Regions from separate parts of the Streptomyces sp. NPDC045431 genome, predicted to be linked through region 2. Evidence: riboswitches for the same ligand, from Rfam matches in the RefSeq annotation. Region 2 holds a riboswitch; the other holds the start of a gene.
The links. Region 2 has a riboswitch for thiamine pyrophosphate ahead of thiO (glycine oxidase ThiO). Riboswitches for the same ligand answer to the same signal wherever they lie in the genome.
Positions count from the first base shown of each region.

Region 1 (4,788 bases), on a different contig from region 2:
GCTCACGTACCGCGGCCTCGTCTTTACTGAGGAGTACCAGGTCATGCCACGCCCCGCCCCGGGAGAGCTCACCTTCGTCGCCCCCCGCGGGGCCGTGAAGCCGCCACGGCACCTCGCCGACCTCACGCCCGCCGAGCGCAAGGAAGCCGTGGCCGCGATCGGCGAGAAGCCGTTCCGCGCCAAGCAGCTCTCCCAGCACTACTTCGCGCGGTACGCGCACGACCCCGCCGAGTGGACCGACATCCCGGCCGCCTCGCGCGAGAAGCTCGCCGCCGAGCTGCTGCCCGACCTCATGTCCGTCGTACGGCACATCTCGTGCGACGACGACACCACCCGCAAGACCCTGTGGCGGCTGCACGACGGCACGCTCGTCGAGTCGGTCCTCATGCGCTACCCGGACCGGGTGACCATGTGCATCTCGTCGCAGGCGGGCTGCGGCATGAACTGCCCCTTCTGCGCCACCGGCCAGGCCGGCCTCGACCGGAACCTGTCGACCGCCGAGATCGTGCACCAGATCGTCGACGGCATGCGGGCGCTCAGGGACGGCGAGGTGCCGGGCGGCCCCGCCCGCCTCTCCAACATCGTCTTCATGGGCATGGGCGAGCCGCTCGCCAACTACAAGCGGGTCGTGGGCGCCATCCGGCGGCTGACCGACCCCGAGCCCGACGGCCTCGGCCTGTCGCAGCGCGGCATCACCGTCTCCACCGTCGGCCTCGTGCCCGCGATGCTGCGCTTCGCCGACGAGGGCTTCAAGTGCCGCCTCGCCGTCTCGCTGCACGCTCCCGACGACGAGCTGCGCGACACCCTCGTGCCCGTCAACACCCGCTGGAAGGTCCGCGAGGTGCTGGACGCCGCCTGGGAGTACGCCGAGAAGTCCGGTCGCCGCGTCTCGATCGAGTACGCCCTCATCCGCGACATCAACGACCAGGCCTGGCGCGGCGACCTGCTGGGCCGCCTCCTCAAGGGCAAGCGCGTCCACGTCAACCTCATCCCGCTGAACCCGACCCCCGGCTCGAAGTGGACCGCCTCGCGCCCCGAGGACGAGAAGGCGTTCGTCGAGGCGATCGCCGCCCACGGCGTACCGGTCACCGTCCGGGACACCCGCGGGCAGGAGATCGACGGCGCCTGTGGACAGCTCGCGGCCGCGGAACGCTGACCTTGTAGTCTGAGCTCGAACACATCTGCATATTCCGACAGGGGAGCGCCACAGCGCTGAGAGTGCGGCAACCGTCCAGGCCGCAGACCCTCTGAACCTCGCCCAGGTCATTCTGGGTAGGAAGTTCGGTCGTTACTCGAGCTGTTGCGCCCTGCCCGCCGCACGACCGCGGCGGGCGGGGCCGCGTCTCTTCCTGGACACCCCCAGGAGGAATCTCAGTGAGCACCACCAAGAAGATCACGGTCGGCGCCCTCGCCGCCGCGCTGGGCGTCACGACGCTCACCGCCTGCGGCGACGGCGGCTCGGACAAGGCGTCCGACGGCGGCGGTACGAAGTCGAAGACCGTGACGCTCGTCAGCCACGACTCCTTCAACGCCTCCAAGGAGGTCCTGAAGGAGTTCACCAAGGAGACCGGCTACACCGTCAAGGTGCTGAAGAGCGGCGACGCGGGCGAGGCCGTCAACAAGGCGATCCTCACCAAGGGCGCCCCGCAGGGCGACGTCTTCTTCGGCGTCGACAACACCCTGCTGTCGCGCGCCCTCGACAACGGCCTCTTCGAGCCGTACGAGGCCAAGGGCCTCGACCGGGTCCCCGCAGACGTACAGCTCGACAAGGACAAGCACCGCGTCACGCCCGTCGACACCGGCGACATCTGCGTCAACTACGACAAGAAGTACTTCGCGGACAAGAAGCTCGCGGCGCCGCAGACCTTCGACGACCTCGCCAAGCCGCAGTACAAGGACCTCCTCGTGGTCGAGAACCCGGAGCGCTCCTCGCCCGGCCTCGGCTTCCTGCTCGGCACGGCCGCGCAGTACGGCGACGAGGGCTGGCAGGACTACTGGAAGAAGCTGAAGGCCAACGGCGTCAAGGTCGTCGACAGCTGGGAGCTCGCCTACAACCAGGAGTTCTCCGGCTCGGCCGGCGGCAAGCAGGCCAAGGGCGACCGGCCGCTCGTCGTGTCGTACGCCTCCAGCCCGCCGGTCGAGGTGCTGTACGCCACGCCGCAGCCGGCCGAGGCGCCGACCGGGGTGTCCACCGGCACCTGCTTCCGCCAGATCGAGTTCGCCGGCCTGCTGACGGGTGCGAAGAACCCGGAGGGCGGCAAGGCCCTGATCGACTTCCTGATCGGGAAGAAGTTCCAGGACGACATGCCGCTCCAGATGTTCGTGCACCCGGTCGCGAAGGACGCGACGCTGCCGGAGCTGTTCACCAAGCACGGCGTGACGGTCGACAAGCCGCACACCCTGGCCCCCGCCAAGATCGCCGAGAACCGTGACCAGTGGATCAAGTCGTGGTCCTCGCTCGTCCTGAAGTAAGGCGTACGGGCCTGCGGGCGGGGCTCATGGTCCTGCCCGTGGCCTTCTTCGCCCTCTTCTTCGCCTACCCCGTCGCCGCGATCGTCGGCCGGGGCCTGCGGACGGGGGAGGGGGCCTGGGAGGTCGGGCGGCTGGGCGAGGTGCTCGGCCGCCCCGACGTCCTCGACGTGCTCTGGTTCACCACCTGGCAGGCGCTCGCCTCCACCGCGCTGACCCTGCTGGTCGCACTGCCGGGCGCGTACGTCTTCGCCCGCTTCGACTTCCCCGGCAAGCAGGTGCTGCGGGCGGTGGTGACCGTGCCGTTCGTGCTGCCGACCGTCGTCGTCGGCACCGCCTTCCTCGCGCTCGTCGGGCGGGGCGGGCTCCTCGACGAGCTGTGGGGCGTACGGCTGGACACCACCGTGTGGGCGATCCTGCTGGCGCACGTCTTCTTCAACTACGCCGTCGTCGTCCGCACGGTCGGCGGCCTGTGGGCGCAGCTCGACCCGCGCCAGGAGGAGGCCGCGCGGGTGCTCGGCGCCTCCCGGTTCGGGGCGTGGCGGCGGGTGACGCTGCCCGCGCTCGCGCCCGCCGTGGCCGCCGCGGCGCTGATGGTCTTCCTCTTCACGTACACCTCCTTCGGCGTCGTACAGATCCTCGGTGGGCCCGCGTACGCCACGCTGGAGGCGGAGATCTACCGGCAGACCGCCCAGCTGCTCGACCTGGAGACGGCCGCCGTGCTCACCCTGGTGCAGTTCGCCGCCGTGGGCGCCGTCCTCGCCGTGCACGCCTGGACCGTCCGCAGGCGCGAGACCGCGCTGAAGCTGGTGGACGCCGGACAGACCGCGCGGCGGCCGCGCGGGGCCGGGCAGTGGGCGCTGCTCGCCGCCGTCCTCGTGACGGTCGCGCTGCTGCTCGTGCTGCCGCTCGCGGTGCTCGTGCAGCGCTCCTTCGCCGGGGGGCTCGGCTACTACCGGGCCCTCCAGGACGCCGACGCGGGCGGCGGGACCTTCCTCGTGCCGCCCGTCGAGGCGATCGGGAACTCGCTCCAGTACGCCCTCGCCGCCACCGCGATCGCGCTGGCCGTCGGGGGGCTCGCGGCCGCGGCGCTCACCCGGCGGGCCGGGCGGCTGGTGCGCGGCTTCGACGCGCTGCTGATGCTGCCGCTCGGCGTGTCCGCCGTCACCGTCGGCTTCGGCTTCCTCATCACGCTGGACGAGCCGCCGCTCGACCTGCGCTCGTCGTGGATCCTGGTGCCGCTGGCCCAGGCCCTGGTCGGCGTGCCCTTCGTCGTACGGACCATGCTGCCGGTGCTGCGGGCCGTGGACGAGCGGCTGCGCGAGGCGGCGGCGGTGCTCGGGGCGTCGCCGTGGCGCGTGTGGCGCGAGGTGGACCTGCCGCTGGTGCGGCGGGCGCTGCTGGTGGCGGCGGGGTTCGCGTTCGCCGTGTCGCTGGGGGAGTTCGGGGCGACCGTCTTCATCGCGCGGCCCGACAACCCGACGCTGCCGGTGGCCGTCGCCCGGCTCCTCGGCCGGCCCGGAGAGCTCAACTACGGACAGGCCATGGCCCTGTCGACGATCCTCATGGTGGTGTGCGCGGTGGCGCTGCTGCTGCTCGAACGTATCCGTGTCAACCGCTCCGGGGAGTTCTGACCATGCTGCGCCTAGAGGGCGTGACCGTACGCTTCGGGGCCCGCGCCGCCCTCGACGCGGTGGACCTCGCGGTCGCCGACCACGAGATCGTGTGCGTGCTCGGCCCGAGCGGCAGCGGCAAGTCGACCTTGCTGAGGGTCGTCGCGGGTCTCCAGCCCGTGGACGGCGGCCGGGTGCTGCTGGACGGCGCGGACCAGGCCGGGGTGCCGGTGCACCGGCGCGGCGTCGGGCTGATGTTCCAGGACCACCAGCTCTTCCCCCAGCGGGACGTCGCCGGGAACGTCGCCTTCGGGCTGCGCATGCGCGGCGCCCCGAAGCGGGAGCAGGCCGCCCGCGTGACCGAGCTGCTGGAGCTGGTGGGTCTGCCGGGCGCCGAGCGCCGGGCGGTGGCCGCGCTCTCCGGCGGCGAGCAGCAGCGCGTGGCCCTCGCCCGCGCCCTGGCGCCCAGCCCGCGGGTGCTCATGCTCGACGAGCCGCTGGGGCAGCTGGACCGGGGGCTGCGGGAGCGGCTCGTGGTGGAGCTGCGGCACCTGTTCGGGCGGCTCGGGACGACGGTGCTCGCCGTCACGCACGACCAGGGCGAGGCGTTCGCGCTCGCCGACCGGGTCGTGGTGATGCGCGACGGGCGCGTGGAACAGAGCGGCACGCCGCTGGAGGTGTGGCGCCGCCCGGCCTCCGAGTTCGT
Region 1 covers NZ_JBEZAQ010000019.1:45,126-49,913, reverse strand. Annotated here, with positions in the region: gene rlmN (23S rRNA (adenine(2503)-C(2))-methyltransferase RlmN) at 44-1,156, shown strand; TPP riboswitch at 1,186-1,297, shown strand; gene AB0A69_RS28585 (thiamine ABC transporter substrate-binding protein) at 1,375-2,472, shown strand; gene AB0A69_RS28580 (iron ABC transporter permease) at 2,484-4,103, shown strand; gene AB0A69_RS28575 (ABC transporter ATP-binding protein) at 4,106-4,788, shown strand, end outside.
Region 1: another riboswitch for thiamine pyrophosphate. It lies ahead of AB0A69_RS28585 (thiamine ABC transporter substrate-binding protein); the one in region 2 lies ahead of thiO (glycine oxidase ThiO).

Region 2 (4,788 bases):
CTCGGTCACGGGACAAGCGTGCCATCCCGGACTGACACTCGGTACCCGGGCTGGGCCAAGGGCGCGTCGGACCCGGTGCGCCCTATGCCGCGGCCGCGGCCTTCAGGGGGACGGACGGGTCCGCGACGCGCTCCGCGTCGAGGGGTGTGCCCGCCTCGATCAGCTTGCGGCCCTGCGCCAGGTCCCGGGGGCGGCCGACCGCCAGCAGGGCGACCAGGACGTTCTCCCGCAGCCACGCGACGGACCAGGCGGCACCGGCCGGGTCGCCGCGCCACACCATCGCGTCGGCGGCCCCGTGATGGCCCGCGTACTGCACGAAGCGGCCGAACTGCTCGGACCAGAAGTACGGCACCGGGTCGTACGGGTGCGGCGCCTCGCCCACGATGCCGGCCGCGACCGTGCGCGGCCCCTGGAGGGCGTTGTCCCAGTGGTGGACCAGCAGCCGCTCGCCGTAGCGGGCGGAGGGGAAGGAGGCGCAGTCGCCGACGGCGTACACATCGGACACGGAGGTGCGCAGGTGGTCGTCCGCGAGGACGGCGCCGTCCTTGGCGAGGTCGATGCCGGAACCGGCCAGCCAGTCGGTGGCGGGCCGGGCGCCGATGCCGACGACCACCGCCCCGGCGGGCAGGAGCCGGCCGTCCTCCAGGGCCACCTCGCCCGGTTCGACGTGACCCACGCGCGCGTTGGTCAGGAGTTTCGCGCCGCCCTCCTCGTACCAGTCGGCCATCGGAGCGGCGACCTCGGCCGGCAGGGCGCCCGCCAGCGGCCGCTCGGCGGCCTCGACGACGGTCACGGCGCAGCCCGCCTCGCGGGCGGCCGTGGTGAACTCGGCGCCGATCCAGCCGGCGCCGACGACCACGATGTCGTGCTGCTCGGCGAGGACCGGGCGCAGCCGCTCGGCGTCGTCGAGGGTGCGCAGCAGGTGGACGCCGGGGACGCCCTCGGAGCCGGGCAGCGACAGCGGCACGGCGCCGGTCGCGATGACCAGCACGTCGTACGGAAGGGGTCCCTCCTCCGTGTCGATCTCGTGGGCGAGGGGGCGTACGCCGGTCACGGCCAGGCCGAGGCGCAGGTCGATGGAGAGGGCCTCGAAGTCGACCTCGAAGGCCGAGCCCTCCGCCGTGCCGAGCAGCACCGCCTTGGAGAGCGGCGGCCGGTCGTACGGCTGGTGCGGCTCGGCGCCGATCAGCAGCACCTGCCCCGCGAAGCCCTGGTCGCGCAGGGCCACGGCGGTCTGCACACCCGCTATCCCCGCCCCGACGATGACGACGCGCCGCTCGGCCGTCGGCCGCTCTGTATGCATCCGCTCGCTCACGCGATCACCTTACGTAGGTGACGGGTCGTCGGGCCAGAGTGAAGGCACCCTTACTGGCCGTTGGGGGGTCGGGTTAGGCTGGCCACCGTAGAGCACTCGCGGGAGCCCGGACGCACCGGGCTGAGAGGGAGGCTGGACGGCCTCCGACCGTACGAACCTGATCCGGGTCATGCCGGCGAAGGGAGGGGCTGGACGCCCATGCATCCACGTGGATCGACACGTACGGGATCGACACGTACAGGCTCGGATGTCCTCGTCATCGGGGGCGGCATCATCGGCCTGGTCACGGCCTGGCGGGCGGCGCAGCGGGGGCTGCGCACGGCCGTCGTCGACCCGGAGCCGGGCGGCGGGGCCGCCCAGGTGGCGGCGGGCATGCTCGCCGCGGTCACCGAGCTCCACTACGGCGAGGAGACGCTCCTCGGCCTCAACCTCGCGTCGGCGCGCCGCTACCCGGACTTCGTCACCGAGCTCCGGGAGGCGGCGGGCGGCCTCGACGTCGGCTACCGCGCGTGCGGCACGCTGGCCGTCGCGCTGGACGCCGACGACCGCGCGCACCTGCGCGAGCTGCACGCGCTGCAGAGCCGCTGCGGCCTCCAGTCCGAGTGGCTGAACGGCCGTGAGTGCCGCCGCCTGGAGCCCATGCTGGCGCCCGGTGTGCGCGGCGGGCTGCGGGTGGACGGCGACCACCAAGTCGATCCGCGACGGCTCACGGCGGCCCTGCTGGCCGCGTGCGAGCGGGCCGGGGTGGAGTTCCACCGCGCCTGGGCGGAGCGGCTGCTGGTGGTCGGGGGCCGGGCGGCCGGGGCGGCCCTGAAGGACGGCACGGAGCTCGCCGCCGATCAGGTGGTGCTGGCCGCGGGCAGTCTCAGCGGCCGGCTCGGCGGCGTACCGGACGACGTCCTGCCGCCGGTACGGCCCGTCAAGGGGCAGGTGCTGCGGCTGACGGTGCCGCGCGCGTACGCGCCGTTCCTCTCCCGGACGGTACGGGCGGTGGTGCGCGGCAGCCATGTGTACCTGGTGCCGCGCGAGAACGGCGAGCTGGTCGTCGGCGCCACGAGCGAGGAGCTCGGCTGGGACACCACGGTCACCGCGGGCGGGGTCTACGAACTGCTGCGCGACGCGCACGAGCTGGTGCCGGGCATCACCGAGCTGCCGCTCACCGAGACCCGCGCGGGGCTGCGCCCGGGATCGCCCGACAACGCGCCGCTGCTGGGCCCGAGCGCGCTGCCGGGGCTGCACCTGGCGACCGGGCACTACCGCAACGGGGTGCTGCTGACGCCCGTCACGGGGGACGTGATGGCCGAGGTGCTGGCGAGCGGGGAGCTGCCGGGGGAGGCGCGTCCGTTCGCCCCGGCCCGCTTTCTCTCCGGCACCACCTCCTCTCCCTCCGCGGCCTCCTCTGCCGCCTCCGCGGCCCCTTCCGCAGCCACTTCCGCAGCCTCTTCCGTCTCTTCCGTCTCTCCGGTTGGAGTGTCATGAACGTCTCCGTCAACGGCGAGGCCCGCGAGCTCGCCGCCCCGACCACGCTCGACGCCCTGGTCGCCACCCTCACCACCGCGCCGTCCGGTGTCGCCGCCGCCGTCAACGAGACCGTCGTCCCGCGCAGCCAGTGGGCCGGGACGCTGCTCGGCGACGGCGACCGCGTCGAGGTCCTCACCGCGGTCCAGGGGGGCTGAACCATGGCCGACGACCGTCTCACCATCGCCGGGACCGCCTTCGACTCCCGGCTGATCATGGGTACGGGCGGGGCGCCCAGCCTCGACGTGCTGGAACGCGCCCTCGTCGCCAGCGGCACCGAGCTGACGACCGTGGCGATGCGCCGCCTGGACCCGACCGTCCGGGGCTCGGTCCTGTCGGTCCTCGACAAGCTGGGCATCCGCGTCCTGCCGAACACCGCGGGCTGTTTCACCGCGGGCGAGGCGGTCCTGACGGCCCGGCTCGCGCGGGAGGCGCTCGGCACGGACTGGATCAAGCTGGAGGTGGTGGCCGACGAGCGGACGCTGCTGCCCGACCCGATCGAGCTGCTCGACGCCGCCGAGACCCTGGTCGACGACGGCTTCACGGTCCTGCCGTACACCAACGACGACCCGGTGCTCGCGCGCAGGCTGGAGGACGTCGGCTGCGCGGCGATCATGCCGCTGGGCTCGCCGATCGGCTCGGGGCTCGGCATCCGCAACCCGCACAACTTCCAGCTGATCGTGGAGCACGCGCGCGTGCCGGTGATCCTGGACGCGGGCGCCGGTACGGCGTCGGACGCGGCGCTCGCCATGGAGCTGGGGTGCGCGGCGGTGATGCTGGCGTCGGCGGTGACGCGGGCGCAGGAGCCGGTGCTGATGGCCGAGGCGATGCGCCACGCGGTCGAGGCGGGCCGCCTCGCGTACCGCGCCGGGCGGATCCCGCGCCGGCACTTCGCGGAGGCGTCGTCCCCGGTGGAGGGACGCGCGGTCCTGGACCCGGAGCGGCCGGCGTTCTGACGGCGTCCCGACGGCGCCCCGCCACGGGGCGCCGGAGGTGCCGTCGGTGTCACAGCTCGGCTGCAGTCACGGCAGGGGCCCGTACGGGGCGGCAGGGGTGTCGGTGCGGGCTCGTAGACTCGGGCGGGTGGATACGACCCTGCACGACCCGCTCGTGGGCCAGCTGCTCGACGGCCGCTACCGAGTCGAGGCGCGCATCGCCGTCGGGGGCATGGCCACGGTGTACCGGGCGGTGGACACCCGGCTCGACCGGGTGCTCGCGCTCAAGGTGATGCACCCGGCCCTCGCCACGGACGCGACCTTCGTCGAGCGGTTCATCCGCGAGGCCAAGTCCGTGGCGCGGCTCTCGCACCCGAACGTGGTCGGGGTCTTCGACCAGGGCGCCGACGGGGCGTACGTGTACCTCGCCATGGAGTACGTCGCGGGCTGCACCCTCCGCGACGTGCTGCGCGAGCGCGGTGCCCTGCGCCCGCGGGCCGCGCTCGACATCCTGGAGCCGGTGCTCGCGGCGCTGGGGGCCGCGCACCGGGCGGGCTTCGTCCACCGGGACATGAAGCCGGAGAACGTGCTGATCGGGGACGACGGCCGGGTCAAGGTCGCCGACTTCGGGCTCGTCCGGGCCGTCGGCGCCGCCACGAACACCACCGGTTCCGTGCTCGGCACCGTGTCCTACCTGGCGCCGGAGCAGATCGAGGACGGCGCCGCCGACACGCGTACCGATGTGTACGCGTGCGGTGTGGTCCTGTACGAGATGCTGACCGGCGCCAAGCCGCACTCCGGCGACACGCCCGCCCAGGTCCTCTACCAGCACCTGAACGCCGACGTTCCGGCCCCGTCCGCCGCCGTGCCCGGGCTGGCGGTCGAGCTGGACGAGCTGGTGGCGCTGGCCACGGCCCGCAACCCCGAGGTCCGCCCGTACGACGCCGTGGCGCTCCTCGCGCACGCCCGCGAGGCGCGGGCCGCGCTCGGCGACGAGCAGCTGGACCTGGACCCGCCGTC
Region 2 covers NZ_JBEZAQ010000001.1:575,839-580,626, reverse strand. Annotated here, with positions in the region: gene AB0A69_RS02630 (Rv2175c family DNA-binding protein) at 1-9, opposite strand, end outside; gene AB0A69_RS02625 (FAD-dependent oxidoreductase) at 83-1,303, opposite strand; TPP riboswitch at 1,404-1,516, shown strand; gene thiO (glycine oxidase ThiO) at 1,514-2,794, shown strand; gene thiS (sulfur carrier protein ThiS) at 2,791-2,991, shown strand; gene AB0A69_RS02610 (thiazole synthase) at 2,995-3,789, shown strand; gene pknB (Stk1 family PASTA domain-containing Ser/Thr kinase) at 3,917-4,788, shown strand, end outside.